DNA from 4 places in the Shewanella sp. JNE2 genome. Region 2 is predicted to be linked to each of the others. Evidence: predicted binding sites of a transcription regulator. Region 2 holds the regulator's gene; each other region holds the start of a gene.
The links. Region 2 encodes sigma-54, which starts transcription at its own class of promoters, with help from an activator protein. Its sites were predicted from a motif close to GTTGGCACGNNNNTNGNNT; they were not measured.
Positions count from the first base shown of each region.

Region 1: a site for sigma-54 is predicted at 5,427-5,445, ahead of MZ182_RS06315 (DUF1328 domain-containing protein). Genes of this name have one in related genera too.
Region 3: a site for sigma-54 is predicted at 2,122-2,140, ahead of MZ182_RS06370 (DUF3192 domain-containing protein). Genes of this name have one in related genera too.
Region 4: a site for sigma-54 is predicted at 1,894-1,912, ahead of MZ182_RS13735 (flagellar assembly protein FlgT). Genes of this name have one in related genera too.

Region 1 covers NZ_CP096169.1:1,397,244-1,404,800, forward strand. The annotation lists gene MZ182_RS06285 (hypothetical protein) at 1-37, shown strand, start outside; gene MZ182_RS06290 (BON domain-containing protein) at 199-744, opposite strand; gene MZ182_RS06295 (hypothetical protein) at 972-1,421, opposite strand; gene MZ182_RS06300 (sigma-54 interaction domain-containing protein) at 1,657-3,030, shown strand; gene MZ182_RS06305 (diacylglycerol kinase family protein) at 3,116-4,798, opposite strand; gene MZ182_RS06310 (hypothetical protein) at 4,950-5,144, opposite strand; gene MZ182_RS06315 (DUF1328 domain-containing protein) at 5,168-5,344, opposite strand; gene pfaD (PfaD family polyunsaturated fatty acid/polyketide biosynthesis protein) at 5,656-7,302, opposite strand; gene MZ182_RS06325 (beta-ketoacyl synthase N-terminal-like domain-containing protein) at 7,427-7,557, opposite strand, start outside.
Region 2 covers NZ_CP096169.1:723,551-731,107, forward strand. The annotation lists gene mgtE (magnesium transporter) at 1-361, opposite strand, end outside; gene MZ182_RS03255 (HPr family phosphocarrier protein) at 574-849, opposite strand; gene rapZ (RNase adapter RapZ) at 836-1,690, opposite strand; gene ptsN (PTS IIA-like nitrogen regulatory protein PtsN) at 1,687-2,130, opposite strand; gene hpf (ribosome hibernation promoting factor) at 2,133-2,420, opposite strand; gene MZ182_RS03275 (RNA polymerase factor sigma-54) at 2,449-3,924, opposite strand; gene lptB (LPS export ABC transporter ATP-binding protein) at 4,028-4,759, opposite strand; gene lptA (lipopolysaccharide transport periplasmic protein LptA) at 4,756-5,310, opposite strand; gene lptC (LPS export ABC transporter periplasmic protein LptC) at 5,297-5,857, opposite strand; gene kdsC (3-deoxy-manno-octulosonate-8-phosphatase KdsC) at 5,854-6,405, opposite strand; gene MZ182_RS03300 (KpsF/GutQ family sugar-phosphate isomerase) at 6,405-7,382, opposite strand.
Region 3 covers NZ_CP096169.1:1,423,882-1,431,438, forward strand. The annotation lists gene queF (NADPH-dependent 7-cyano-7-deazaguanine reductase QueF) at 1-68, opposite strand, end outside; gene syd (SecY-interacting protein) at 128-778, shown strand; gene MZ182_RS06360 (Zn-ribbon-containing protein) at 877-1,650, opposite strand; gene MZ182_RS06365 (hypothetical protein) at 1,650-2,033, opposite strand; gene MZ182_RS06370 (DUF3192 domain-containing protein) at 2,178-2,573, shown strand; gene MZ182_RS06375 (DUF2789 domain-containing protein) at 2,605-2,838, opposite strand; gene MZ182_RS06380 (GNAT family N-acetyltransferase) at 2,989-3,627, shown strand; gene MZ182_RS21290 (hypothetical protein) at 4,194-4,316, shown strand; gene MZ182_RS06385 (DUF3301 domain-containing protein) at 4,911-5,297, opposite strand; gene MZ182_RS06390 (DUF3549 family protein) at 5,294-6,307, opposite strand; gene MZ182_RS06395 (YqcC family protein) at 6,457-6,777, shown strand; gene truC (tRNA pseudouridine(65) synthase TruC) at 6,764-7,557, shown strand, end outside.
Region 4 covers NZ_CP096169.1:3,070,699-3,078,255, forward strand. The annotation lists gene MZ182_RS13720 (flagella synthesis protein FlgN) at 1-280, shown strand, start outside; gene MZ182_RS13725 (LPP20 family lipoprotein) at 637-1,086, opposite strand; gene MZ182_RS13730 (FlgO family outer membrane protein) at 1,083-1,715, opposite strand; gene MZ182_RS13735 (flagellar assembly protein FlgT) at 1,999-3,165, shown strand; tRNA gene MZ182_RS13740 (tRNA-Arg) at 3,221-3,296, shown strand; gene MZ182_RS13745 (hypothetical protein) at 3,512-4,369, shown strand; gene MZ182_RS13750 (helix-turn-helix transcriptional regulator) at 4,494-4,682, shown strand; gene MZ182_RS13755 (hypothetical protein) at 4,666-4,917, shown strand; gene MZ182_RS13760 (hypothetical protein) at 4,914-5,216, shown strand; gene MZ182_RS13765 (replication endonuclease) at 5,209-7,164, shown strand; gene MZ182_RS13770 (retron Eco8 family effector endonuclease) at 7,231-7,557, shown strand, end outside.

The DNA.
Region 1 (7,557 bases), 670 kb from region 2:
CTTAGAACTGACAGTTACTGAAACGGGGATTAACTAGAGCGTGCGATGCGTTATGGGTATTTTTGCAGAGTGTGAATAGGGTCTGCTGCCAACAATAAAAACAAAACCCGCCTAGGCGGGTTTTGTTTTTGGACCGATAATTCAGTCATATAGATTGATGTTATTCATTTGTGAAAGCGCTGTTTTGGAGCTGATTTATCAAACCTTTTTAACTATGCTGATTTTATCAACCACCTTTTTAACATCGTCGGTGTTTTCAGCAATTTTTAGCGCGAGTTGACGCTCTGCATCGCTTGCGACTTCCCCTTTGAGAGTCACAACACCATCGGCAACATCGACGTTAATTTGGGTGCCAGAAACATCGGTTGAAAATAATAAACGGGTTTTGACAACGGTGGCGACTTTGGAGTCGGTCAAGGTTTTCATCACATCGCTGGTACCATCATCTTTACTCATTACGGTTAACTTGTTATCGACATCTTTTACCCCATCTAGGCTTTTGATAAGCTCCGTTGCAAGGGCTTTATCGACGCGACTTTCTACTTGTCCGGTTAAGGTCACATGACCATCTTTTACATCGGTCATAATGTTAAAGGAGTTCAGGTTAGTATTGAGTAACAGGGTCGTTTCTGCTTTACCATCAATCCAAGCATCTTTGGCTTCATTTTTCCAATCCTGAGCTGCAGCCACATTTAAGCTGATTGAACCGATAAGTAAGGTTGCTAATACTGTTGCTGTTTTCATGATGATATCCTCAGTTGTTGACTCAAGGATAGATATAGCGTGAATCGTGCCAATGTTTTTAACTCATTGATTTATATGTTTATATAATGATTTTATCTTTGATTTAGGCTTGTTGTAGAGGCCATTAATCGGTCTTTTTTACCGAATAAATGTAATTATTGCAGAGAGACCCTCGATGCAATTGACATGAAAAACCGCACAAGACTGTGCGGTTAGTAACTAGAGCGTTAAGGGTTATGAAGGGATTGCATGGCATCGCAACTGATTTGTAACCAAGCAGTGCCTTCGGCAAGTTGACATGTGAGATGTGGATGATGTGCTTGTTTTACTGCCCGCTTTAGTTGAGTTAGCACTTGTTGCTCGATCTCGATAAGAGCCGCAATGGCCACAGAGATTACGTGTTGTTCTAATAGCGTTTCAACTTGAGCATAAGGATTTATTTGTTGGTTAGTGATGTTACCTGTACTTGGATAGTCTTGCGGTAAGGATAGTCTGATTAATAGACGTTTATAGACAGAGGATTGCACCCTAAGAATACGTTGCAGGTTATAGTCATCGACCAGAGAGATCGCGCGAGTGTAGAACTCATCTCCCCTCTGGCAGAGTGTAATAATCCCCTCGCTAAGCTTGATATCGGCGCTGATATCAGTCTGATGTTGCACAACATTAGACTTCATAATCCATCTCCTTATGCCTGAGTCCGGCATTCTTGAGTTAATAATGTCAGTTTTGTTCAGCTACCATGCATATTCCGTTCTCGTTTTTAGTGGTAGATTAAAAGACTGATTTATAGAGCGATATTTTTAGTTAGTTCAGTTATTCGATTGGTATGTCGGAAACTATTACCATTGATGTTGTTAAAGTTTCACGGCTGGCATACAGTGGATCTTCATACACAGGAGTGAACTTAGCATGGCTCGACCAACACTTTTTTATCACCTACAGGATTTAGGTGCCGAGCAAGCACTTGTGCAACTTGAGGGTGCCTTACATTTTAATAAACTGCGTAGTATTGATGACTTACCTTGGCTTGCCCAGCTTGAAGCCAATCATGTTGATGTTGCAGTTATTGAGTTTCCTTGTCTTAGTCACGAGGACTATCTTGATTTAATGAAAAATGCAGCTATGTCGGGGATTGAGTTTATTTTTCTCTCCAATGGTCAGCCCAATCCCAATCTGGATAAGCTTATGGCGCAATATGCAGGTTATCATCTTCGCAAGCCATATGATATGTCACTGATAAGTAGTATTTTAATTGATTTTGCTCAGCATTTAGTCGCTAGTTCACCCAGCCGTTCAAGCCCCTTTTTAAGCGAGTTAGACCAATACGGTTTACTTGTCGGTTCGTCGGCGCCTATGCATAAGTTGTATCGCACCATTCGTCGTGTATCAGTCACCGACAGTAATGTATTAATTATTGGCGAGAGTGGTGTAGGTAAAGAGTTAGTCGCTAATACTATCCACTTAGCAAGCCCGAGAGTGAATGAGCCTTTTATTGCGATTAACTGCGGCGCTCTCAGTCCCGAATTGGTTGATAGTGAGTTATTTGGACATGTTAAAGGGGCTTTTACTGGTGCAAATCGGGATCATAAAGGGGTTTTTGAACAGGCGGAAGGTGGAACGTTATTTCTCGATGAAATAACGGAAATGCCTATAGAGCATCAAGTAAAGTTACTTAGAGTGCTAGAAAATAATGAGTATCGCCCAGTGGGGGGAGACAAAGTACTCCACTCAGATGTACGCATTGTGGCGGCAACGAATCGTGATCCTCTTGCGGCAATAGAGGCTGGGCTATTTCGAGAGGATTTATATTTTCGCTTGGCTCAATTCCCGATTAGAGTTCCACCATTAAGGGTTCGTGGTGAAGATATTATCGGATTAGCGCAGCATTTTCTGGCTTATCGTAATGTGGCTGAAAAGCAGTGCAAAGTTTTCTCAGAGGAAAGTCTGCGGATGATTGCTGCTAATCGTTGGACAGGCAATGTACGCGAGTTAAAACATGCCGTTGAGCGGGCTTATATTCTGGCGGATCAAGAGATTTTGCCGAGTCATTTGCAGCTAGAACAGGAAATTGATAACGCCAAAATTGCTGAGGAAGAAGTGATTATTCCCCAAGGGATGCGTTTAGATGATTTGGAGAAAATTGCCATTTATCAAGCACTAGAGTCCAGTAATGGCAATAAAACCGATACTGCTGAACAATTAGGGATTAGCGTTAAAACCCTCTATAACAAGCTCAGTAAGTATGAACAGCAAGTCGAGTCAGGTGAGCCTACTGCAAAATAATGAGTGTGTTTCAATATAGATGAAGAAGTGATTGACGTTGAGGCATCAAGACATCAAGGCATCAAGGCATTAATGCCACAGATGATTACAAGGTTGTTTCTTCGGTTATTTCTTGATAGGGAACAAACACCTTAAGGGATGCGGGTTGAACCTCAATGGTAAGATCCGCAGGCTCAAACACTTCGCCATCAATCACATATTTACACTTAGGCTGACTGCTAATGGTGACCTTTTTAGCGTGGGCGTGGTGGACTTTACTTAGGCGAGCTTGTTGAACTTTTAGATCTTTATGGCCTTCTTTAACCCACCCAGCGATTGCTAATTCGGCTAAGCCAAGCAAGGGGCCTTTGGGGTCATCGTCCGCATCCAACCAGGTAATATCGAGCAATCCATCGGTCATATTGGGTTCGCCATTTCCTTGTGCTAGCAAACTGGTAAAGGGGGCGGCATTGGCAATTACTAAGCTGTGGGTACGGATCGTTATCGGCGCGGCATCGTCCAAACTTAACGAGATAGTTAAGGTTTCTGCCATACTCATCGCTTGCCATAGACCATCGAGGTAGGCCAGTTGACCTAGGGCGTTTTTACGCTCGCGGTTTGCTGATTCAATCATTTTTTGCTCAAATCCAATGCCGACAAGTAACAACACTAACTCATCATTACAACGTGCGGTATCTATAGCTTGGTTGTGTCCTTGAATAATATTATCCAGCGCCTGAGAGATAGGAATTATCTTGCTGCCTAAACCAAATAGCGCATGACTTAAGGCGTTCGTCGTTCCTAAAGGAATAATCCCTAACATGATATCGGTATTCACAACTTCTGATGCGACCTCGGTTACCGTACCGTCTCCGCCACAGGCGATAACGATATCTGCGCCTGCACTGCGGGCCTGTTGAGCGAAGATATTTGCGGTTTCGTCTGCTGTTGTGAGAGTTAACGTCAGGTCAAAATAGGCTTTGAGTTCATCTTGGATTTGTTCGCTGTATTCTCGCCATTTTCCGCCGCCAGAGACTGGGTTGGCGATAATCCATGCTACTTTGTGGATGTTAATTTTCCCTTGACTGAGCATGCGCTCAAGCGCGCGTAATTGCCATTTGTTTAAGCCTGCGGTTTTGCGAACTTGCTTTATCTGTTGCAGTACTTCTACGAAGTGCTGTTGTTTATCTTTACAAACCAAATAAGCGGCGAGTACCAGCACTGAGCGGCCACGACCCATAGCACAGTGGATGAGTACCTTTTTATTGGCGCGCACTTGGCGGTGCAGCCAGTTAACGGCTTGATTGAGTTGGGCACTGGTCGGCACACTATGATCTAAGATGGGAATATTTAAATACTCAATATGATCTTCAAACTGTGACCAATCTAAGCCATCAAACTCAGCGGTGACATCCAGAATGGCAGTGATCTTATTGGCTTTAATCTTTTCCAGATCCGCAGGAAAGAGTCGACAACCGAGATACAGATGTTCATCTATCCTCTGCATCGATGGCACTGAATCACATTTTCTCGCCCAATGGTTATAGAGTCGGCAACCCAATAAAAAAGGGATAAAACCCCAGCGAATATACCAAGGAATAGTGCCATCTTGGCGTTTTCTAAAAATACTGGCGCGATTAAACCAATAGGCTGAGCCGACTAAAAACAGTGACAGGCTCGTCCATGCCCAAATGAACGTAAGCAGAGGAGAAGTTCCTGCCACCGCAAAATAGGCGAATAGCATGGCACCTGCTGTGTACAAATATTTGATGTGGATCTTCGTTAGCATGCAAGTTCTCCAATGCCGTTGCTTTTGGTTAAATTCGTTGCACTTGAAATGGTTGAATGTGAGATGAAGATGTTGAAATGATTGAGTTTAAACCAAAAGGGTAGCAGTAGATGTGTCTATTGCTACCCTAAATCAGATAAAGCTTGTTAGCCTAGCACTTAGTATCTTTAGCCTTAACGCCTTCTTTGACTTCTTCACAGGCATCTTCGATAGCGTTGCCTACATCGGTAATGGCATCATCGATCTTTTCACCGGCATCTTCGGCTTTGTTATCACTACAGGCAGATAGGCCTAGGGCGAGTAATAATGCCAGTGCTGCACTTGTCATTAGCGTAAATGGTTTCATATCTATTTCCTCTCCAATAAAAATTAAGGGCGCGGGGCTCTACCTTTGATGGCATTGACCAACAGTGAAATCACCAGTAACACAATAAATAAGAAGAAAATGATTTTTGCGATACCAGCAGCGGCTCCTGCAATACCGGTAAAACCAAAGAGCCCAGCAATAATGGCAACAACCAAAAACATTAATGTCCAACCTAACATATTAACCTCCTATCCCAGTCTTTATCCTTCATCTGACCCGTTTGTGTCATTTGTAAGGTAATGGTGAGTGGTTATTTATAGGATGCGAGCTTAATGCCAATGTGATTTTTTAAGGATAACATTTTGATTTTGTTTGTTTATATTTAGCTTTAGTTGATTTTTTTCAGTTTACTTAAATGCAAATTAAGCAATTTTTACCTTACTTTCGGTAAAAGTTTCAGCCTTAATAACTGTGCTTTTTATCAATAAAAAAGCTGACACTGTTACCCATGCCAGCTTTATATACAAGGTGTTACGTTGAGGCTAATCGGTTAAAAACGATTTAGCGGTTTCCAGCGTTGCAGGCTAACTGGAATGGTCGCGCCTTGGGATAACAGCAGGTTAATCCGCGCTTGATACGCCGCGCCCACCATTAAATGTTTGGCTAAATCCACCGCATTACGGGCCTTATAGTCATCTAAATAACTGCCTTTCGCCCACGCATTAAATGCGCCAAGGGCAGGGCCTGCCCAGATTTGGTAATCCATTTCGCGGCCGACTTCACCTGTGTTTGACCAGCGGCTCGATAGACCTAAATACCAGCGGAAAATCAGCGCCATCTTACGTTTAGGGTTATCCAGCGCGCGCTCGATTTGCTTAGGATCGCGCTCGTTAAAGTGGGCAACTGTGCCCGCCCAAATATCATCGAGTGATGAGCGGAACACTTGCTCTTCGAGCTTTTTACGCTCGTCCGCAGGGATGGCATCAATCGAATCGTAACGGGTGTAGATTTCATACAGCTTATTGGCGCGCATCGGGAACAGAGTGCCGCGCTTAACCACTTGTAATTTCACGCCCATTTCGAACATATCTGCGGCAGGCGCCATAGTCACATCGGCCATTTCTGTGGTAGCGAGTAACTTACGAGTGTGTTCACTCGCGCCCGCTTCGACGCAGGCTTGGTTGATTGAACCTGTGACGATAAAGGCCGCGCCCATGTTGAAGGTGGCTAATGCTGCATCGGGTGTGCCGACGCCGCCGCCAGCACCCACGCGGATGGGTGTCTTGTATTGATACTTAGCTTGGATTTCATCTTTGAGCGCCAAAATCGTCGGCAAAAGCGTGACTAACGGACGATTGTCGGTATGGCCGCCAGAGTCGGCTTCGGCTGTGATGTCATCCGCCATCGGCACAAGCAATGCCATCGCCATTTGGTCTTGGCTGATAAGACCGTCACTCACTAGTTGCTGGAGGATTTTGGCAGGCGCCGGTTCCATAAACTTAGTCGCGACTTCGGTGCGGCTGATTTTGGCGATGACTTTGTTGCCAATGACTATTTCGCCATGTTCGTCGCGGCTCAAACCCGCTGCGCGGTAATAGACGATTTGCGGCGTTAACCCTAAAAATGCCGAAGCTTCGACCGTGCGCACTTTATGTTTTAAGAACAGCTCAACACTGCCGCGCTCTAATGCGGGCTCGCTTGGGCTATGAATTAAGTTAAAGGCGTAGGGGCCATTAGGCAGCGCCGCTTGAATGCGAGTAATGGCCGCTTCAACGCGGGATGGAATTAACCCCGCCGCGCCAAATGAGCACAAAATGCCCGCTTGACCTAGCGCAATAACCAGTTCTTCCGAGGCAATACCGTTGGCCATAGCGCCGGCGTAGTAAGCGTATTTAACCCCGTGTACGCGGCGAAAATTGCTGTCGCCTAAACTTTGGGTGCCAAGGGCAGGCGCAAAGGCGCTGACGGGGTGTGAGCCAAGAGGCGCTTGGCTGTCGCTTGTTGTTACTTCGGCCGTTTGCGCTATGCCTAAGCCTTTTTCGCTGTGATTGACTAAGTAACAGGCTTGGCTTAAATCTTTGAGTTTTTTGCCTAATGAGTCGATATCAAAGCTCAGCGCGGCATCGTTGACTTGCCACGGCCAAGGGCTGAGTTTTTCGTTATTGCTATTGTATTGATCTAGAGTATGGCTAGTCATAGGTGTTCTCATGTTATCAGTGCCGCCCTGTGCGATGTGGATAGCCAAGGCGGCGCAACTATTCGTTATTCGTTATATGTTATTTGTTATTCGAGATTAGCGTCTTTCTAACAGCGTAAACTCGCTAGGCTTCTTCAATACAGATGGCGATATCTTTAACTTCATAAATCCGCAGGCCATCTTTACTCAAGTTGGCATCGCCCATAATGATGCGTTTGCCATTGTCGTCTGTCACGTTGGTAATGTGCACATCCA
Region 2 (7,557 bases):
TCGACTGTAATACTTGTTTATAAACCGTATCTGGTAGACTTCGCAGAATATAGGCGAGATCGTCCGTATCCATACTCGCAGTCGCCTTTGCAACTCGTTCTGGACTCATGGTGCTGATCAGCGGATCTTTCAACTCTTCACTCAGTTCGTCAAGAATCGCCCCTAATTGTTCCTGATCAATTAATTGCCATAGGACTTGCCTTGCCTTTGGTGGTGAAGATTCGAGGATTAACGCGATATCCGATGCCGCCATATTCTGTAGCATTTGCCGCACATGGACAAACATACCGCTGCTAAGGGCTTTGCTGAGCTGGTCGAGGCGATGTCCGACTTGATGACTATCTGAAGCTTCTACGGGCATTTGTCCTCCATAATATGGTGAGGGAAACGGATAATTAGCGACTATTTTCACTGAGTGTGAATATAGCCTAGTCAGAGTAATGGGTTTGATCAGCGGACGCAGGGGACATATTGTAATTGAGCGTCACAGGGAACGTCGAGTCACAAATGAGTACCGATTGAGTACCAGTGAACGGTACAACGGGAATAGGTTAAGTGTAACTTTGCTTAAGATCAGCAGGCTTCGTCAAATTTAGCATCGATTAATGCGCAAATAGCATCAAGCGCGAGTTCTGCATCTGGGCCCTCTGCAATTAGCTTGATGGTTTTCCCCATACCCGTTTCAAGCATCAAAAGACCAAGCACACTTGCCGCTGAGGCTTGTTTATCGCCTTGTATTAACGTTATTGTTGCATCAAACTCAGAGGCTAACACCACCAATTTTGTGGCGGCGCGGGCGTGTAAACCGAGCTTATTACAGATGGTAATCTGACGTTCAAGCTTTGGCATGATCTAGCTCTCGATGGCGTACATTGACCTTATGTTTACCATTACTAAATCGCTTCGCTAATTGTTCTGCCACATAAACCGATCTGTGCTGTCCACCTGTGCAACCAATCGCAATGGTTAAATAACTGCGATTATTACGCTCAAGGTGTGGTAACCAGGTTTCTAGTAAGTTTTCTATCTGCCAAATGAACTTGTTTACCAGGGGCTGGCGATTCAAAAACTCAGCCACAGGTTCATCTAGGCCTGTCAGTGGACGCAATGCTAACTCCCAATGGGGGTTAGGTAAAAAGCGCACATCGAACATAAAGTCGGCTTCTGTAGGCATGCCATTTTTAAAGCCAAAGGACTCAAAGTAGATGACTAATTCTTTATCAACGCTACCAAGAAGAATTTGTCTGACTTGATCGCTTAAATCATAGATATTTAAATTTGAAGTATCTATGTAGTGATCTACCAGTTTGGACATAGGTTCGAGCAGTTTGCCTTCAAGTTTAATGGCTTCTTGTAGGGATACTCGACTTTTAGATAACGGGTGCAGGCGGCGCGTTTCACTGTAGCGTTTAAGTAACACTTTATCGCTTGAATTGAGGAAGAAGCTGGTAATCTCCGTCCCTGCTGGCAGGTTAGAAAGCTGCTGAACCAGCACTTTATCTTGCTCTGGCATATTACGAACATCGACACTAATGGCGACAAGATCGTTACTGCCTTTGAGTTGCTCAAGCAAACTGCCTATTAGTGGCAAGGGAAGGTTATCGACACAGTAATAGCCGAGATCTTCAAGCACCCTAAGTGCGACAGATTTGCCTGAGCCAGAGCGGCCTGACACTATGACCAGTTTCATCCAGTGATTACCTGATAGAGTTCCGTTTCATCATGCGTCTTACGCAGTTGTTTTAATATTTGTTTATCACTTAGCTTTTCTGCCATGCACGACAACGTGCTTAGGTGCTGTTGGCATTGATCCGCCGGCACAAGCAGTGCAAACAAAATATCAACAGGTTGCTTATCGATAGCGTCAAAAGCTATCGGTTCCTCACATTTTACGAGTATTGCAATGGGTTGTGTAATATCGGTTAATCGACCATGTGGAATGGCGATACCGTTACCTATACCTGTGCTCCCCATCTTTTCGCGCGCCACAAGGCTTTCGAAGATCTCTTGAGATGAGAGGGTGGGGTACTGGGCAGCGGCTAAGTCACTGATGAGTTCCAGTACCTTTTTTTTACTGCCCGGAGTGGCGCAGGTAGTGCACTCCGGCCTCAGTATGGTACAAAGTTCCATTATTAGTGTTTTGTTAACTTCTCTTTGTGTTTAATAACCTGACGATCAAGTTTATCGATCAGGACGTCTATGGCAGCATACATGTCAGTATGCTCTGAAGTTGCAAAAACTTCACCACCGGTGAGGTTGATTCGCGCTTCGGCAATCTGTTGCATTTTCTCAACATTGAGCACAACGTGCACATTATGGATCTGTTCGAAATGGCGTTCAAGTTTTGAAAATTTTTCCTCTACATATGCCCGTAACGATTCAGTAATCTCGATATGGTGTCCAATGAGCTTTATTTGCATAGAAACGTCCTCCGATATCCATAGTAGGCTATAAACTTTTACGCTGATTGGAAGGGGGAATAAGCATTGCTTCTCGATACTTCGCAATGGTTCTGCGCGCAACATTTATTCCCTGTTCTGCCAGAAGTTGTGCCATCTTGCTGTCGCTTAATGGTTTTTTCTGGTTTTCCGCGGCAACCAGTTTTTTAATAAAGGCTCTGATTGCTGTGGATGAGCACTCACCGCCATCGTCAGTCCCGACATGGCTTGAGAAGAAGTATTTTAGTTCAAAAAGTCCCTTAGGGGTATGTATGTATTTTTGAGTTGTGACCCGTGAGATGGTGGACTCATGCATTTCAACCGCTTCGGCTATATCGTTAAGTACCATAGGTTTCATAGCTTCTTCACCGTACTCAAAGAAGCCTTGTTGGTATTGAACGATACAATTGGCCACTTTGAGTAAGGTGTCGTTACGACTTTCTAAGCTCTTGATAAACCATTTGGCTTCCTGCAGATGGCCACGAATAAATTGGCTGTCTGCTTGGCTTTTTGTGCTGCGAGCCATGGCGGCATATTGCTGGTTTACATTGATTTTGGGCATGCAATCTGGGTTGAGTTCTACCACCCAACGGCCATTTTTCTTCGATACCGACACATCTGGGATCACATATTCTTCATCCATCGGTGTGATCAACAAACCTGGGCGAGGGTTCAGCGTTTGTATCAGTGCGATACCATCCCGAAGTTCATCTTCTTTCAGTTTGGTTTTACGCATTAACAGCCTAAAATCGCGAGCAGCGATCAGATCTAAATGATCTTTGATCAACATGCGGGCATTTTCGAGATGTGGTGTGTCCGGCGAAAAATGGGATAGCTGGATCAGTAAACATTCGCTGAGATCTCTTGCTGCAACACCAACAGGATCAAAGTGTTGGATACGTTTAAGTACAGCTTCGACTTCGTCTAACTCAATCTCATGATTTCCCATCGCTTCGAGAATATCTTCAGTACTTTGGGTGAGATAGCCCTGATCATCAATGGCATCAATAATGGCAGTGGCAATGGCAAGATCGGTTTCAGAGAAGGGGGTGAGGTTTTTTTGCCATTCTAAATGTTCATGCAGGCCCTCGCTGGTTTCCCCCTGAAAGGGCATATCGTCTTCTCTACTGCCACCCGAACCTGAGTTGGGTGAGGCGGTAAATACTTCATCCCAAGTGGTATCCATGGGCAGTTCATCTGGCATAGATTCTTTGGTCAAGGATTCTGCGGTATCAACAGTGGAGCTATCTTGTTCGGGGGGCAGTGGGCTTGATTCGCTGAAATCGGTGTCTGATAAATTCTGGTTGCGTTCTGTAGGTGCGTCAAATTGCTCATCTTCCAGCTCAAGAAGAGGATTAGAGTCTAAGGCTTGCTGGATCTCTTGTTGTAATTCCAATGACGAGAGCTGCAACAGACGAATCGCCTGTTGTAACTGTGGCGTCATGGTTAACTGTTGGCCCAGTTTGAGCTGGAGTGACGCTTTCATGTTACCGCTGATCCCTACGTTATTATTTTTGAATGAGGCCGCTTGTTATCAGTGAGTGGAGTCTAGTCGCGATAATTTTAGGCTATAGACTCCGCTGGAGTAACTATAGCCTGAATTGTTCACCTAAGTACACAGCCCTAACTTGCTGATTGTCTAAGATCTCTGCAGGAGTTCCCTCGGCAATCAGGTTTCCATGACTTACTATGTAGGCATGTTCACATACGTCTAATGTTTCTCGGACATTGTGGTCTGTGATAAGTACGCCTAAGCCACGACTCTTAAGTTGTTCGATAATTTTTTTGATATCGATGACGGAAATCGGATCAACGCCCGCAAAAGGCTCGTCGAGTAGAATAAACTTTGGATTGGCCGCGAGGGCGCGGGCAATTTCAACTCGGCGACGTTCACCCCCCGAAAGGGACATACCTTGGCTATCGCGAATATGGGTAATATGGAACTCTTCGAGTAGGTGTTCCAGTTCTTCTTCGCGTTCTTCGTCTTTTAGCTCTTTACGGGTTTGTAATACCGCCATGATATTGTCGTGAACGGTCAGCTTACGGAAGATACTGGCTTCTTGTGGTAAGTAACCAATTCCTTTGCGGGCGCGAAGATGCATAGGGTCTGCAGTTAAATCATCATTGTCGATAAAAATATGGCCTTTATCGCTTTTTACTAACCCAACCACCATGTAAAAGGTCGTGGTTTTACCTGCACCATTTGGGCCGAGTAAGCCAACAATTTGGCCGGTTTTGACTGTCAGACTGACGTCTTTAACAACTTGGCGGTTTTTGTAGCTCTTCGCGAGATTTTGTGCTCTTAGGGTGATTTGGGTCATTGAGAATCCTGCTCTTTCACAGGTTTATCTGCGGGTGTTTGGGTTTTGAGATCATCCTGATAGTTTTCAGGTTGGATGATAGTGATCACGCGATCATCACCACTCCCTGTGCTTTCTGCGATCAGTTTTTGTTGAATGATGTTGTAACGAATGAGGTTACCTGTCACTTGACTGCCCGCTTGATCGAGGGAGGCCGAACCTGTCAGTGTTAATGTTCTTGTCGCCATTTCATAGCGAATTTCTTTAGCACTGGCGGAAGCAGGGCGACCATCATCTAATATTTGGGTGTAAGTCGCGGGGTTGCCCGTTGCAACTAAGATTTTGCTGGTTTCACCATCGGCAGAAAAGGCGCGAAGCTGGGCCGCTTGGATTTTGATTGAACCCTGTGTGACTTCTACTGGGCCAAAGAAGATGATTTGGTTGTTTTTGATATCTGCGGTTTGGCTAACGGCTTTAATTTTAACTTCTTGCTGCAGATCTGCGACTTTTGCATAAACGCTCATGCTCATTATCAGCATTAAGCTGGCAAGTAATATCTTATTTTGCTTCATAGGTTCCTACTACCTGACTGGTCAATTGGACTTCCTGCGCGTTCAGGTCCGCATAAAGGCCTTGCCCTTGGATATTAAAATCTTTCCCTGTGACGTAAATGATACGGTCAGAGGTCATTATCATAGTGTTTAGATCAAGTTCTAAAAAACTAGTCGATAAGGTTTGTATCGGCTCTTCAGGGCTAATGGCATCGATAATAACATTATTTTCTAATACAACCTTGCCTGTTTCTTTGTTGAGTTGTCCTTGATCCGCTCTGATCTGCCATTGTGCTTTGCCTTGGTCAGGATAAACAAGATATACAGGTTGAGTGAAATAGGTTTGGCTTTTTAGTTCATAGTGTTCCATGTGCTTGGCGGTGACACGGCTATTCACTTGACCTTGTTCATTAAATTCAATGCTACGCAGATCTTCAATAATGTAATCGGGACTATCTTGGTTATTCAAGCTGCTGTCTGTTTCGTTACCCCGCTTTTGTTGTACTTGCCAGTAGAGAATGAGGGCAGTACCAAAAAAGGCAATGATAGCGAGGGTCACACGACTCATATACTCATCCCGTGGGCCGAAGTGAACTTATTTTGGCTTAACAGCAGTAAATCGGTTAATTCCCGTAGCGCGCCATGTCCGCCGTTGAGGTTGGTGACAAAGTGTGCCTGTTGGCGGACATAGGGATGACCATCGGCGACACATACTGCTAAACCTACCGCGCTCATCACCGGAAGATCGACAATATCATCCCCGATGTAAGCCACTTCTTCTGGGATGACATTATAGTGTGATAGTAGGGCTTGATAAGGCTCGAATTTATTATCAACACCTTGATAAATATCTGTAATGCCTAGGGCAGTCATACGATTGGCAACAATCTTAGATTGGCGACCTGTAATAACTGCCATGTTAAAACCGCTGGTCAGTAGCGAGCGAACACCATAACCATCACGGGTATGAAATGCCTTAAGTTCTTCACCTGCATTACTTAAATAAATGCGCCCGTCAGAAAATACGCCATCAACATCACAGATAAGCAGTTTTATTTTTTGTGCTCTTTGCCAAACATCATCGCTGATAGGGCCGTAAAATCCTTGCTGTGGCATTAAATAACTCCTGCTTTAACCAAATCGAGCATATTAAGTGCTCCGATAGGATGGTGATCTTTGTTTATCACGATTAAACCATTAATATTTTTACTATCCATAACTTGTAGTGCTTGAGCCGCAAGTGCGCTATCGGTAATTGTGATGCAATTGCGAGTCATCACATCGGCAATTGGCGTTGTACGTAGATTCACTTCTGCATCAATCACCCGACGTAAATCGCCATCGGTGAAAATGCCCACTAATTTATGCTGCTCATCAATAACCGCCGTCATACCTAAGCCTTTTTTGGATATTTCATAGAGGGCTTCGGTGATACAAATATCGTGATTGACAAGTGGTAACTCGTTACCGCTGTGCATAACATCGCGGACTCTTAGTAGCAATTTTCGGCCCAGTGCGCCACCTGGATGCGACATGGCAAAATCTTCGCGAGTAAAGCCTTTGGCTTGTAGTAGCGCAATAGCGATTGCATCACCCATCACGAGGGTTGCCGTTGTGCTGGAGGTGGGTGCAAGCCCAAGCGGGCAGGCCTCTTCTGGCACTTCTATACATAAATGGATTTTGGCCAGACGCGCCATCGTTGAATCGGGTTTACCTGTCATCGCAATCACGGGGATAGCTTTTCGTTGAATGACGGGCATTAAGGCCAAGATTTCACTGGATTCTCCCGAGTTTGATATTGCGAGAATAATATCATTGTCTGAGAGCACACCAAGGTCCCCGTGGCTCGCTTCTCCGGGATGCACAAAAAATGCCGGAGTACCAGTGCTTGCCAGTGTCGCTGAAATCTTATTGCCGATATGGCCTGATTTACCCATTCCCATAACAATAACTTTGCCAGAGCAGTTAAGGATTAACTCGCAAGCCTGTACAAATTCAATAGAATCAACATATTGATAAAGATTATCGAGGGCTAACTTTTCAATGTCGATAACTTTGCTGCCCCATTGGCGCAATTGTGATTGGTCTACCATGTCTATCTCTCTTCTTGCATTGTCTTTGTCGCCCCATGGATGGGATTGGAATAGCACAATTTGGTACGCGATAAAGATGATAAATAAAAGGGCATCCTGCCAAGGTTATGTCGTTTTCTATGCTACTTTGTCATGGCCTTTATTTTTAGATTCGGTTTTGCGCCACGTTTGTCAA
Region 3 (7,557 bases), 700 kb from region 2:
GTGGCTTTACCTAATGTTAGGCCAGTAAGCGCTTTGGCATCACTATAAGGGTCGTGATTCTTTGTCATCAATACTGTTTCCATGTCAAAATAGGCGCACATTATACCTGAAATTGGATTGTGCTTAAGTGTCTTGTCTGCCTGCGCTAGATAAATTTTTGCAAAACTATCATCAAGCTTACCTAACTACTTTAGGCGAATTACCGCGATATTACCCGCAAGGTGAGCCTTCTGTATGCATTCAAGGTGAATTTTTTGCTGATTCTGACAAACCCATCGCTTGGCAGCCTGTTAAGCGTGATGAAATCGGTAGTTTTACCAATGTGGAACATGCGCTAGATCTGCCTTTATGGCCTGATATCCATCTATTTTACGGTCAGTATTTTTCAGCCCCATTACTATTTGACTCAAAATGGGGAACAGGTGAGTTACTGCAAGTGTGGAACGATGATGATTTTAAATGTCTACAGCAAAACGTAATTGGTCATCTGATGATGAAGAAAAAACTGAAACAGCCGCCAACGTGGTTTATCGGTTTGTTAGATGAGGGCGATAAAATGCTTACCATTAATAACAGTGATGGCAGCGTATGGATTGAAATTCCAGGAGAAGAGCAATCTGAACAATTATCCACGAGTTTGACTGCGTTTATCGAAGCATTATCACCACGGATAGCACCACCCGTTAAGCATGAAGAATTACCTATGCCCGCGTTAGATCATCCAGGTATTTTCGCTAACATTAAACGTATGTGGCAAAACCTCTTCGGCAAAGGTTAACACTCGTGAGCGAAATGCTTTCCTCTCAACCTAAGTGCTAACGCTTAACTTCTGTGTGGCTTGTCTTAGGTTGAGTTTTGCAACGGGATAAGCAGATATTATTGATGATCCCAAGATAGATTTGACACTATTCTGCAAGGCTCGCAGCGAAAGTGAAATATATCCAATAAAGGTTCATCGAGTTTCCAATGTTGATTGCCACAACGTGGGCAAGGCCGTGCCATTTCTGAGGCGAGATCTTGGCCCCCAACTCGATATAAATAGTAATAGGTCGGGATCTTAGTCAGATATTCGATACGACCACGTAAATCCCAACCTCTACGAAATAAATCACTGTCTGGACTCGATAACTCCTCTAACGCGGCAAATTCGGCCTTAGTGGCCGCCGCCATTTGCAGCTCGTCACAGGCTTGCCATTCGCTCTGCCAACGGATAATACGTTTATGATCGCCATTGAAGGTTGTGGGGAGTCGGTATAAGGGAATGGGGAGAAGATTATCGCCGCTGCGCAGGGGCGAGCACATATGTACATAACTCGTGTACAACAATTGCCAACTGGGAGTTTCAGTATTACTGACCTCAGAATTAATGTCCTGACCGATAAATTTTTCCCGAGGCGCGAGGAGTTTGGCCTCGGTTAATTCTGCTAAGGCTTTCTTGACCCAAGGACTATGGTATTTATGGGCTAAACTGGATTTCTCTGGTAGCAGCAAACGCACCCTAAACTCGCCGTCATTAAAGGCTACAGCAAATTCTCGCCCTAATATTTGGCCGTTAGCTCTATAGGCTTCAAGGAGTTGATTGATGGCCTTTTCTGCGGCAGAGATGGTCGTGTCGGCAAAGCATTCAAAACGCAGTTCAGTAACAAACATTAAGCCATTTTTCCTTGGGATTCTAATAGACTGATCCGCTCTTTAAGCACAAGCAGTTCATTTTTTAATTGAACGATTTCTGTATTTTGTTGCTGGATATAATGCTCAAAATGCTGTTGTTGGGCAATGAGGCGAGCAGAAAGAGCCATTAGGGTTAAGGCTTCATTTGTATCAGCTGTTGCTGCAATCGGATTTGTGATTTTTAATTCAGCTAAGCGCTCACGTTCAGCTTTCGGCATAGCTTTAAATTGTTGTAAACCTTGGATTAATATCGGTAACGGCAGACTATTACCTAAACGGGTTTTGATTAACGCTAAACTTGGTACTTTGCCGCTAGCTTCGAGAGCACGTGCAACAGCTAATACTTGGTCAATGTTGCTCATAATGAGTGAAATTCCTTAATTTATTGCGTGATAATAAACCAATATGCAGATGATTTTTATATTTTTTTTATAAAACAATGTGTTAAATCTTGGCACCTGTTTTGCTTTTAATCGCATCTCAATAACAATTACACAGGATGTCATATGATGAATACTAAATTAAATCGCACAATAATGGGTCTCACTTTTTTAGGGGTTGCAAGCTTAGGTCTTAGTGGCTGCGTGGTCAATGTTGGAGAGGGAGAATCCCATTGGAAAAATCGCGAATCTTGGGAAAAAGTACAGCATAAAAATCGTAATAATTTAACCCAATTAAGTTTAGGTATGACTAAGGATCAAGTGATGATCATTATGGGAAATGCCGATTTTAGCGAAGCCTATATCCAAAATGGCGATGTTAATAAAGAAGTCATCGTGTTGTTTTATCGCACCCAGCACACTCACAGTGATGGTAAAACAACTAAGGATGAATGCACTCCCATTGTCATCAGTAATAATGCTTTAGTAGGGTGGGGTGAAACGGCATACAGTAAAATTTAGAAACTATTCCCCACTAAAGCATTAAAGATAATTAGGCTTTTCTAAGTTGAGTATCTAACTGTTCAACTAGTTGAGTCCATTTCGCATCAGCTTCTAAGGCCTCAGTAATAAAGTTCTTTTGGGCTTCGGTCCAAAAGGACGCTTCGCTTAAATGTATTTGATGGTCAATCTTATGGTTAGCAATAAACTGAGTAATAGCTTCGGGTTGATTATCTAGACCGAGTTGTTCAAACAAATGGCTTAAATCTACTGGAGTGGTATCCATTGACTTTCCCTATTCAATATATGCGTTAGCTTCTAGGGTATGCGTCTGATGGAAAAATGCAATCTTTGATTAAAATTTGCACTTTTTAGTTTCCTTGATACATTGATTTATACCTATTAAGAGTGTGATCTAAATCAAGGAATTCTACTTATGGACAACCATACCTTGGACGAGTACCGTGCAGTGTATTTGACTGCTGAAGATTTACGGGTTGCCGCTTCCATCCTCTATAACGCTTACCACGATGATCCTTTCTTTGTTGAATCTTTGTTTTCCTCAGATAAAGCTGCCTACGAACAAAAATTACGAGCAGCTATTCGTGAAGAACTCAACTCGTTGTGGCAGCAAAAACAGGCACTGATTGGTCTGTTTGATCAAGAGCGGTTAGTGGGTGTGGTTTGTGTTGTTACTCAAGAAGTCCCCTTAGGAGAGGCACGATATTGGCACTGGCGTTTAAAAATGTTGCTCGGAACGGGTTGGCAATCTACTCAATCTATTATGAAAAAAGAATCGAGTATTGTTGAACTCTTGCCAAGTAATCGTTGTGGGATCCTACAATTTATTGCCTTAACGCCAAGCGAACAACATAAAGGTTTAGGGCATCAACTTGTACAAGCCGTTGTTAGCTGGTGCGATGAGCAGCGTGAACTCGATGGTATTGGCGTGTTTGCAGCACAAGAAAGCCATACCCATTTGTTCACTCAGCACGATTTTGTCTCCTTAGGTGAACTGACTATTGGCAGTATCTCAGGACAATTATTATTTTATGCGGGGCAACAAGATGAATGAACGCTTCACTCGTTTTTCTGATTTTGGTTTAGGAAGGATGACGGGGACGTAAAGTGAGAAGCTCATGCTCTTGTGAGAGATCGCTTACAAAGGTTGTAGGATAAAATGTTTTCTTTGTTGATTGTTTTGTAATCACATGCCAGCTAATCTTTTTTAATTCATTTAGTTAGGTTGTTCGCATAGATTTATGGCTGAAATTTTGGTTTGTGAGTGTTCTTTGAGTAGAACAAAAAAATACGTATTAGCGTAGAATTCTCTCATGGCCAAGTTAAATGGATTGCATAGATTGCAGCACAGGCCAAATGGACGCAGGAAGCAATGAATTTTGATTTCAGGATGGATACAGGACATGCTTAGGGATTAAGCATCTACTCGATATAGGATGTATCGAGTCAAGGATAAGTATAAGGGTGAACAGCTTATACTCAATCAGGAAGAGAAATATGCAGGATGCAACAGGACTAAGCCATAGGATATGGTTGGATCCGAAGCAGGATATTCGGTTCAAAGGACTGAGTGTTAAAGCTTTAACACAGGGATAAAAAGGGATTCAAGGACGATGCTGGATGCAAACGAACGCATGGATGGTGCAGGGAGCACTCATTAAGCAGGAAGGCTTACAAGGGATAAATGGGGCGCACTGGGTGCGCCCTTTTCTTTTTGTCTTTCTGAATTTTTTCATCGCCTAAAATATTCAAACTGCCTGATTCTGTGTGAGATATCTCTCACATATATGTAAGTTATTTGTAAACCCATAGAAAGAAAAAAAACATTTTCTTATTTAAAAACTGATTTATATCAATAGCTTACAAGTTATTTTTGATTATTTCTTTTATATTGCAATTAACATCATTCTATCTCTATTAAGAAGCAAGAAGTTAGCTAGCGTAGAATTGGCTTTGTAGATGGAAAGACTGCTTATCAGGGATAGATAACTTAGTTGCATAGGGACGGCAATGGCACATGGAGTGCGATTGAAAGGATGCTATTTACCCTATTTCATGGATGATGGTGGAACCGCTCAAGAAAGAGCAAGCTTAGCATAAGGATAGCTAAGAAATAGGAATGTATGTCAATACAGGGAAATATCAGGGATTGATCAGGGATGATGCAGGATGCTCGAATTCGCAAGGATGGTGCAGGGAGCACAATAATAGCAGGATGGCTTAACAGAGAACCAGAGGGTGTGATCTTAGGATCACACCCTTTCTTTTTAGTCAATTGGCCGTCGTTAGTGAATACTTTAGGAAATGACGTTATTTGGATTTGGCAATACTAGGGTTTTAGTGACATTTCCCTGAGTTACATCCACCTTGACTGCCGCAGCCGCCAAACTTGCCTTGTGCAGTGGGGGCTTCATGCCATTCAGGTTCTGGGAATATCGGCCATTCAATTTTTTGAATTTTCTTACCCAACATCCAAATATGACCTTGATATTGATTAATACCATCGGTGCTAAATTCAAATAAGTACTTTGCTTTCCAACAAATTCCTGTGGTTCCACCTAGGCTTGGGCGCGCAGTTTCCATTGCAATTGCCAAAAGTTGAACCTTCTGTCGACAACATTCTTTCTCGGCAAAAATACGGCTTAATTCTGCCATTTGACGTAGTTGCCAAAAAAATGCGGCAATGACAACAACCGCAATAATTAACAGTAGATCTGACATCATTTACTTGCTGCCTTAAACAAACCACCGATGGCTTGTGATAGTTGAATGCTTCGATTGGGATTTCTTAATTCACCTAGTAATAGATTGCGTAAACTAGGGATTGCCACAATATCAGCAAAGATCTGATTAAAAAAGGTTTGGGGCTGTAGTGCAAGCGCTTCTAAGTAAATACTGCGACTTAACTCCTGCTTTAGCACAGTCCAATTGCGTCCAGCGATACTTATGAGGGTATTTGCATCTAGGTTAGATCCTTGATGCAAGTGGGCTAACGCTTTTTGACTGAGTTCGCTATTTGATGCTAATGCCCTGAGAAAATACGCTTTATGTTCAGGCTCTGCTGCGGTGAGTTTGTTTAAGATTTTGTTGGCAAGCAAGGGACTAATTTGTACATGTTCTAAGCATTGACAAAGGGCAATTTGTACTTCAATGGCTGCCGAATCGAAACTGGTGAGTAGTTTTGCTTCATGGTCGAGTTCACTTGCTCGAACGCATACATCTGCAATGCCTTGTATACCAATATGTTGCCATTGACTTGGCGCAATTTGTCCCGATAAATATTGCATGGCAAATTCATATTGAACTGATGCATGTTGCCCCAATTGTTTACGAACTAAGGCGTTAAAGACTGCTAATTTTTCCTGGCTTGGTGTAAAGCTAAAAGGGTTATTTGCAAGATGCTCCTGTTGTTCATTACTCAGTGGTTGAGTTGGATCTTGTCCAAGTGCCGATAATACCATTTCAATAAATTGTGAACGTGGAGCAGGTGAGAGCAAGCCTTGTTCATCTAAAGCCAGTTTTAGAAACCAAATAAAGTGTTGCTGACTCGCATCCCAAAACACGATTGCAAATTGTGCATGTCCTTGAATAGGGTAAGGATAGGGCGTAGCAAGGGATTCGATTTGATGGAATGCTAACATATCAATGTGTTGTACCCTACGGCCAAGATCATACACTTGAAATTGGGTTTTTGCGGTCGTTAAAAACTGGCTTAAAGTTGTAATTTCAGTCATTGGGTTGCCATACGGATCAAAAGAGGCTCAATAAATTGGCGACATTATAGGGGGAAGTGAAGCCAGATGGTATGATTGCCGAATTTTAAAGGGGCTGATGGTTCAGTGAACTTTATCATTGCGCTTGATGCTAAATGGAGCTCAATTCTATGTTATATAGCCAAACACAGGCGAAATTAGAACAAATTGTGCAGTGCTTGCAGCAATTTGGATTATGGTCGCAAAGATCGCCTTCAGATGAGGCGATGGCGAGTACAGCCCCTTTTGCATGTGATCTTATGCCCTTAGAGCATTGGCTGCAGTTTATTTTTATCCCCCGTATGCGAACATTAATTGATGCTGGGCAGCCACTGCCGACAAGCATTGCTATAGCGCCCATGGCGCAACATGTATGGCAAGAAATCACTAAATTACAGCCGTTAATTGGGCTATTGAATGAATTGGATATGTTGTTAAATGAACCAAGATAATATGTGGCTTGATATGCCAGATGATGAATTAGATCATGTGGTATTGGATAATACCGATGAGCAAGCGCCCGATATTCGAATCCTCTTTGAAGATGAACATATTGTAGCGATCCATAAATCCGCAGGTTTATTAGTACATCGCAGCTATTTGGCTCGCCGCGAGCGTTTTTTTGCCATGCAGTTAACTCGTGATTTAGTTGGGTGTCATGTGTTCCCTGTGCATCGTTTAGATAGACCAACTTCTGGCGTGTTATTATTTGCCAAGAGCAGTGAAGTTGCTAATGCGTTATGTGAGCAATTTGCTGAGCATTCCATAGAGAAACAGTATCTTGCGCTAGTTCGTGGCAACATGCATGAAAGTGGGATATTGGATTATCCCCTCAAAGTTGAACTTGATGAGCTTGGAGATAAACATGCCCGCCAAGATAAAACAGCACAGGATGCCGTTACGGCTTTTAAGCCCTTACTCAATACTGAAATTCCATATCCATCGGGACGATATCCGACGAGCCGCTTTGCATTAGTGCAACTTACCCCAAAGACTGGACGTAAACATCAGCTTAGAAGACACATGGCACATTTACGCCATCCCATTTTAGGAGATACAACCCACGGTGACGGAAAACAAAATACCTTTTTCCGCGAGCATTTCGGCATTAATCGTTTATGGCTTATCGCGAAAAAGCTCACTTTCACGCATCCTGTCACTCAAACTCGACTCAGTATTGAAACCGAGCTTGAACAACAATGGGAAACGGTGTTCACAGGACTTGGCTGGGA
Region 4 (7,557 bases), 2.2 Mb from region 2:
AACACTTAAAGCCAATGATGAATTGCTGGCCAACCATAGCGACCAATCTCAGCTCACGCAGCAACCTCACCTTAGCCATAAAATGGCAGAAGTTAAGCTGGCATTGGTCGAATGCAAAGAGCTAAATGAGCAAAATGCCAGTTTAATCGACATGAATTTAGCGAGTTTAAATCGCTTTGCTCAAGCTCTACAAGCAAGTCGTAACGCCACTAGCTTGACCTATAACGATAAAGGTAAAACCTCAACAATCTCAAGTTTAGGTAATGATTTAAAAGCTTAATCTCTATTTCAGCTAGTCTCTCTCTCGCAAAATAATCGCCTGCAAAATCAATAACCTAAAAAACCGCGCAAATGCGCGGTCAATGTGTTTATAAGAAAGGGATTGATACGAAAGATTGACGTTTTACGGTGATATAGGACAAAACTTTTCCCACAGGATCTTTTCAACACAAACGCTCAATCACAACAGAGATCCAGCTAAAAAGTTTAGCTGATATGCACTTACCTTCATGCACGCAACTCCTCATTTGAGTAGCATAACTCCGCTTTTTGCTTCGCGATCAAAAGCTCCAAAAGCGTTAGTATTTTAGACGCAAAAATTTGCCAAAGTGAAATCAATATTTGGGTATGACATGCCTAAAAATACGTGACTTCTTTAACTTTTTGTGGACGGTTTTGTTGTTGATAAAGAGCCCAAACTTGAGAAAAATCAAGTTCTAACTCAGTAACATAATGCTCACCAGCGGGATAGCTTTTTACCACTTTAGCCCCGCGAATAACGCCAGATACTGAAGCCTTTACATTGTCATCCGTTAACATCCAATCACTCACACTGCTATTCGCCGTGATCTTTTGACCATAAACTTGTTCCGCCAATTCACGATAAGCCACTATTTTTGACGCTTGCATCGCCATTAACACTTTTTGAGATTGTTCCTTAGCAGGCTGTGTCGCTAATGGCGCATAGCCTATGGCTGTTAATTTGGGAAAACTGGGTGGAGGCACATCTTCCCACTGTACATATCTGTCTTTTGTCACACAGCCACTAAATAAAAGTGTTGCAACGAGTAAAAGGTAATGTCTCATTTTCCATCTCCCAACACACGAACCTCATTCATGCCTGAACTTGATTGCCTATATAAAATACCATTCTGTGAGACCACTTGTTCTGATGCCTGCATATAATTGGCCATTTCTTTTTGGGTAACATAAGTTTGAGACGCAGAAACCACGCGATTGTTACTGATATTCACGATACGTGTATTGATTGCCATGCCATTTGTTGTGGGGCTCATCGTCGATACGACTAAATGTTCAACGGGGAGATTGTTTGATAACTTTTGCCAATCCCGCGTCAAAATAAAGTCACCATTTGCGGTCACCCTTAAGCCATCACCAAGATTTAAATCTACAACATTAAATTGAAAGCTATGCAGTGATGTCATTAATCCTTGCTGTAACTGTTGTGCCATTGCATTAGTGTTGTTCATATCCCCCACCAACACAGGTGTTGTAACTACTATGGGTTGATCTGAACGGAGTGCATCATTTTGTTTAACTAACTCTGTGACAATTCGCTGAGCTAAATGATTAATCGTCGATGTTGGCGGCAAGCCATTGCCATCAACTAAGCTAGGTTTCGGAGGCACAACGGATTTAGCAACGCATCCACCTAACACTATTAGGATTAAGGGAATAATGACACGTTTTAACATTGGGCAGACCTCGTCTAAAGGAATTCTTGGCCATTTAAATGATAATTAGGCCACAGCTACAACACAGGAAATATCAAATGCAAATACCAGACCAAGACAGCAAATTGCCATTGGGATTATATCCATAGCTACTTTATCGGCAGTCATTAGTAAAACTTTATCTAAAGTCCCCTTTCAATAAGGCATGAAACTTGCTTTCTAGTCTAATAGCGTTGTCTGTCAGTAAACTGGCTAAATTAACAATCTCGTCATTCGTGATGGCACAGCATTAAGGACTGAATTGATGCACATATTAAGATCCGCTTCTATCATTAGTTTGAGCCTTACTTTACTTTCAATGTCTGTACAGGCTGAATGGATCGAAGCCAGTGGTGAGGCCATGATTATTAATGGCAATATAGCCCAAGCTAGGGAAGAAGCCATCAATCAGGCAGTAAGTTATGCAACGCTTAATACAGGCATAAGAATATCCAGCGAACAACAAACAACTAATGGCAATCTCACCCAAAGCAGCTTTGCGATAAATAGAAATGCCCAAGCAATCAGCATTCAACTGGTCAATGAGCGGATCCAAGGCCAAAGAATATATGTTTCCCTACGACTTGATCTGAATGAAGACCCTACGCAGCAATGTCCGAATGGGCAATTAAAAGCGGCTATTTTAATACCTCAAGCGCAAATAAAAGATCGCACCCAGCTTAGATACGGTCAACTCTCAGGGTTTGAAGAAATTATCTCCGAAAAATTGAGCCATAATATCGATAGCTATTCATCTACGAGTTTTAGCCACCTACATGCTAAAGAAAGACTCGATATTACCCAAGATTTAGTCGATATTCGAGGATATAGGCTACCAAATTGGTTGAGCGAAATAACCGACAGCCAATATATTCTTCAGCCACAAATTATTGATATTTCGACAGATCCAGTTAAATCAACCTTCCTCGGCATCTGGGATGAAGCCCCACAAAGACAATTTCAATTCAAACTTAATCTCTACCACGGGATCAGTGGAGAAGAAGTATGGAGTAAAAGTTACAGTACCTCTGCCCCATGGGAGTTTGAAGAACAAGCCGTAGTATCGCCTAATAGTGAAAGGTTTTGGCGCTCGGCATATGGCAGAAATATCAATCAATTAATGCAGCAAGCTACTCAAGATTTGGATAGCACACTCAACTGCCGTCCTTTACTCGGCCAAGTAGTGAGTCGCCAAGCTGATAGGATAATATTGAATTTAGGCAGAAAACATGGCATTCGTGTTAACGATAAATTCCAAGTAGTATTACAACAGAACTTGCCAGACAGACTCAATGAAATGCGTCCTATCGCGACAAAAAGTCGCGCCACTGTCAAAATTGAACAAGTCAGTGAAGAAAGCTCAACCGCGGTGCTTGTAGACCAAAATGCTGTCTACAACGTACAGATAAACGACATCGCGATTAAGATTTAAGCAACTAAATCATAAGCCTTTTAATCACAGATAAAACCAGTATAATCACTCTCGTCTCTTCATAGCTCAACAGGATAGAGCAGCCGCCTCCTAAGCGGCCGATCGGGGTTCGAGTCCCTGTGGAGAGACCATAAGTCACTTTTTATATATAAAATTCAGTAATTTACGAAAAGCAAAAAATCCTGTGCCGCCTATGTGCCGCCATAGGAATGACGTTTTTTAGAATTTTTTTTCGTAACATTTTCAAAAATCCCCGTTTTGCCCTGTTCATCTCAGTTATAGACTTTTCGCTTCATTTCTAATAGTTTTCTTATAGCCATAAAACTAGAAAATGGACATTTAACGAATGGAATCTTTCGACCTCAAACACCATGAAAAAAAAGATAACTGTGAAAAGGTCAAGAAAAATGAAACCTCAGGCATCCTCTACCAAGAACAAAATCCAAACCTAGATTTACTTGGTAAATTTGTAGTTTCAATCGCCAACTATGATTGGCTGGAGGAATTGTATAAACGCTACATTTCCGACGGCCCTGAACCTAGCATAGACACCTACTCGGAAAAATTAATTGATGTTCTATCTGGTGTTGAAAACATTCTCATCGAAATAGAACAAATTAATGAGTACATTGCATCACAATATTTCTCAACTCTTGAAGAAGCACCTATCGTCAAACTAGAGCATGATCAAAGTAAAATATTACATTTCGAATCGGCCGAAACATTGGCTGAAGCATTTAGTAATTTTGAAAACATTAGTGACTTTGTTGAAGTCTTTTCAATGATTCCAACTGATGCAGCCGATCTCCTTCAAGCAGCACTTTCGTGTGAAATGGCAGGCCATCTAAAATCAGCAAAAATCTTAAAAAGAGAATTTACTCATCGAATGTTCCACAAAGGCAATGAACTTTACCTATTGATAATGATGAGTCTAACTGAAGCAATTGGCCGTAAAAACATGGTCAAACAAGCAGGGAAAAATGGGAACGATTCTAAACATAAAATTAATAGATTAGTTAAGCAGCAAGCGATTGAACTCTACTTACAAGGGAGTTATCACAACCCCCGCCACGCAGCAAAAGTGTTACTCCCCTCAGTAACAAAAATTGCGTCAAATCTCGGCTCAAATCTAGAGTGGAAAAATAACGGTTTTGAACGTCTTTATGGCTGGCTACGAGCAGCTAACACAACACAAAGCATGTAGTTCTCGCTGCGAGAGATTATGTTTTCGCTGCGAGCAATATAGTTCTCGCAGCTAGCACCGCATACACCCTAACCCCTCACGATTATCTTAACTCCTGACAAATCTACTTTAATCAGGAGTTACCATGAACGATCTATTACTCAGCCCGACCGAGGTCGCCGAATTTCTCGGCGTCACCATCGGCACCCTATCCGTTTGGCGTTGCACTGGCCGCTATCCTTTACGCTTCGTTAAAATTGGCCGCAGCGTTAAGTACCGCCAAAGTGATGTTGAATCCTTCATTAACGGGAGGGTTTATGATCACACTCTATAAATTTGCCCTAGCTATTTGCATCATCATTCAATTAGCGGTGATCGACCATAACCTTCAAGTAAATTTGAAGTCCATTAGGTTACATAACGAGTCTAAGTACCCGTTAACGGGTACACAGGCCAAAACCGAGGAACCGAACCCGTTAACGAACACCGAACCCGTTAACGGGGACAACCAAGACGTCCCGCAATTAAAGCCTAGTGAACCATTACATAACGGGGAGGCTAAATCATGATGACCTCCCCTACTTTATGCATGCCCAAGCTCACCGATGAACAACAGGAGTTCGCCCAATGGCTCTTACAGGGCAATAGCCTTTTCCTGTGCTCAGAAATTTGCAGCGACTTTGGCAAAGTTGACGGTATTGAAACCTTTAACGGCCACTTTCAAAAACGCACGCTATTTAGATTAAAGCGTGAAGGACTACTCACTGAAACCACGATTTTTGAGATGGGCATTCGTTGGCAAAAGCTATCGCTTAACGAGCGAGGTAAGCAATTACTGACTAACAGCGAGGTAAAAGCACATGCTTAATGTTCATGAACACGATAAGCAATGGCTAGACAGTAAACTCTACGGCCTGCCCTCACCTCATCGTATAGCGATTATGCGGCAATATCGTAGCAAGCCAAACCGCCGCGAGGCCAATTTGAGCGTGCTACACCTGACTAAACGAATTGCCGCCGTTATGGGTAAGGACAAACATTTCTACCATGTGAATATTGAGCAGCAAGATATAAGCGCAAAGGCAAAGCAACACGCCCGCCGCTGTATACAGATCACAGCGCAAGCAGAAGGTAAGGGATTACTCACTATCTACAACACGCTATTACATTACATGGCGTGCTATAGCATTAAGCCGCCAAAACTGAGCGAGACAATTATCAACCACCTTAAGTTGGACACACTTGATGACGTTGAGCTTGCCCAAGTCTATGGCGTACTCGCCCGCGCTGGCGATGAGATTTGGTGGAAACGGAAATTAAGAAAACAGCGCAATCTGCAAATTGAAACCATTTCACGGGAACTCAATTTGGTCAGTAAACAAAAAGGCATTTATGCCAGTAACATTACCGTCAGCAATTTTCAGACCCAATGGCAGAGCAATCAACAGCTTTTAGAAAACACCATAGCCACCAACGAACACGGCTATAGTGCAAGTCTTGCCGAATTATCCAAACTCAATGTCTCTAATCCCGCCATTCGCAAGGCCGAGTTGATGGTTCGCATCCGTGGCTTTGAAGATTATGCCAAAGAGATGGACTATAGCGCCCTATTCTTAACTATGACTACACCGTCTAAATACCATCGCTGTTTTGCCAGAACGGGCGATAAAAATCCCAATTGGAACGGCGCAACCCCACTCGATGCCCAAGAATACTTAAATCGCACCTTTGCCCGCATTCGTGCCGCCCTTGCCCGTGAACAAGTCACCCCTTTCGGTTTTCGGGTAGCAGAGCCACACCATGACGGCACCCCACACTGGCACTTACTGTTATTTGTCCCAAGTGAGCAACAGCAAACCTTAGTCGATACCTTCACACACTATTGCTTAGAGGAAGATGGTGATGAGCAAGGCGCAAAGGAGCGCCGCTTTAAAGTGGAATATATCGATCCCGCTATTGGTTCAGGAACGGGTTACATCATGAAGTACATTAATAAAAACATCGATGGTGAAGGGATTGAATACGACAGCTACGGCAAAGATGCCACCACCTCAGCAATACGGATAAAAGTATGGGCGTCCTGTTGGGGCATACGGCAGTTTCAACAAATCGGTGGCGTTGGTGTAACCCCTTGGCGCGAATTAAGACGCCTAGACGCAATTAAAGATCCGTCACTTGATTGGATTGAGGCTATTCGCCAAGCAGCCGACAGCAGCAACTGGACTTTATACACTCAGCTTATGGGCGGCGTGTTTTGTAAACGTGTCGAGCAAACCATTCGTCCGCTATATATAACCCAAACCTGTGCGCGCCAAGCTAGTACCATCAACAGTGGAGCGACTAACACACAAAGCAAGCCAATTGCCGCATTAATCCAACAACAATCCCGAAATGCATTGCAGGAATGCGGGAATAGCCCGAAAGAATGCGGAAATCATGCCGAAAATTCCGAGAATCTATTGCAGGGCGATTTCAGGAACATGCAGGAACCATCTCGGGAATTTCAGGACTACGATTCAGGAATGCAAGAAATCATTTCAGGAACTGTTGCAAGGGCTCTGGAATTAGCCTCAGGGTTAGATACGGGATTAACTTCGAGATTAGATGCAGGAGTTGCAGGAGCAAATCCCGAAATTGCCCCAGAACACTATCAGCCACTCAAAACCAATCGCTATGGGGATGCAGCACTAACCCAGCTAAAGGGGATTGTCTCTTTCGGCGTTGAGATCATCACCCGCGTCCATACATGGGCGCTAGCAACTAAGTCTCAGGTTCAGAAAAAAGATTTTTGCTCTCACTTGGAGTTCTGTCAATAACTGTACAAGTTATTAAATTTAATGGTAATCTATCTTAGTGCATCAGTTGAAAGGGAAGTAAATTTCGTGTCGATACAATCAATAAGAATAAAAAACATACTTTCATTTGAAGATCTTGAAATAAAAAGTCTAAGTGATATCAATTGTATCGTAGGGAAAAACAATGTAGGTAAATCGAACTTACTAAAAACTATTAAATACTTTTATGACTCTCTAGCCAATAAAACCACTGAATCTTTACCACTTCAATCCAACTATACTTTAAAAGGTTCAATATCTCTAACTTTTGACACAACAAGAATACATCTCATATCAAAAAAGAACCCTAACAACCATTACTTCTCATTTATTTCAAGAAAAATAATCCCTAATGATAGAAGAGGTATTTTCTCA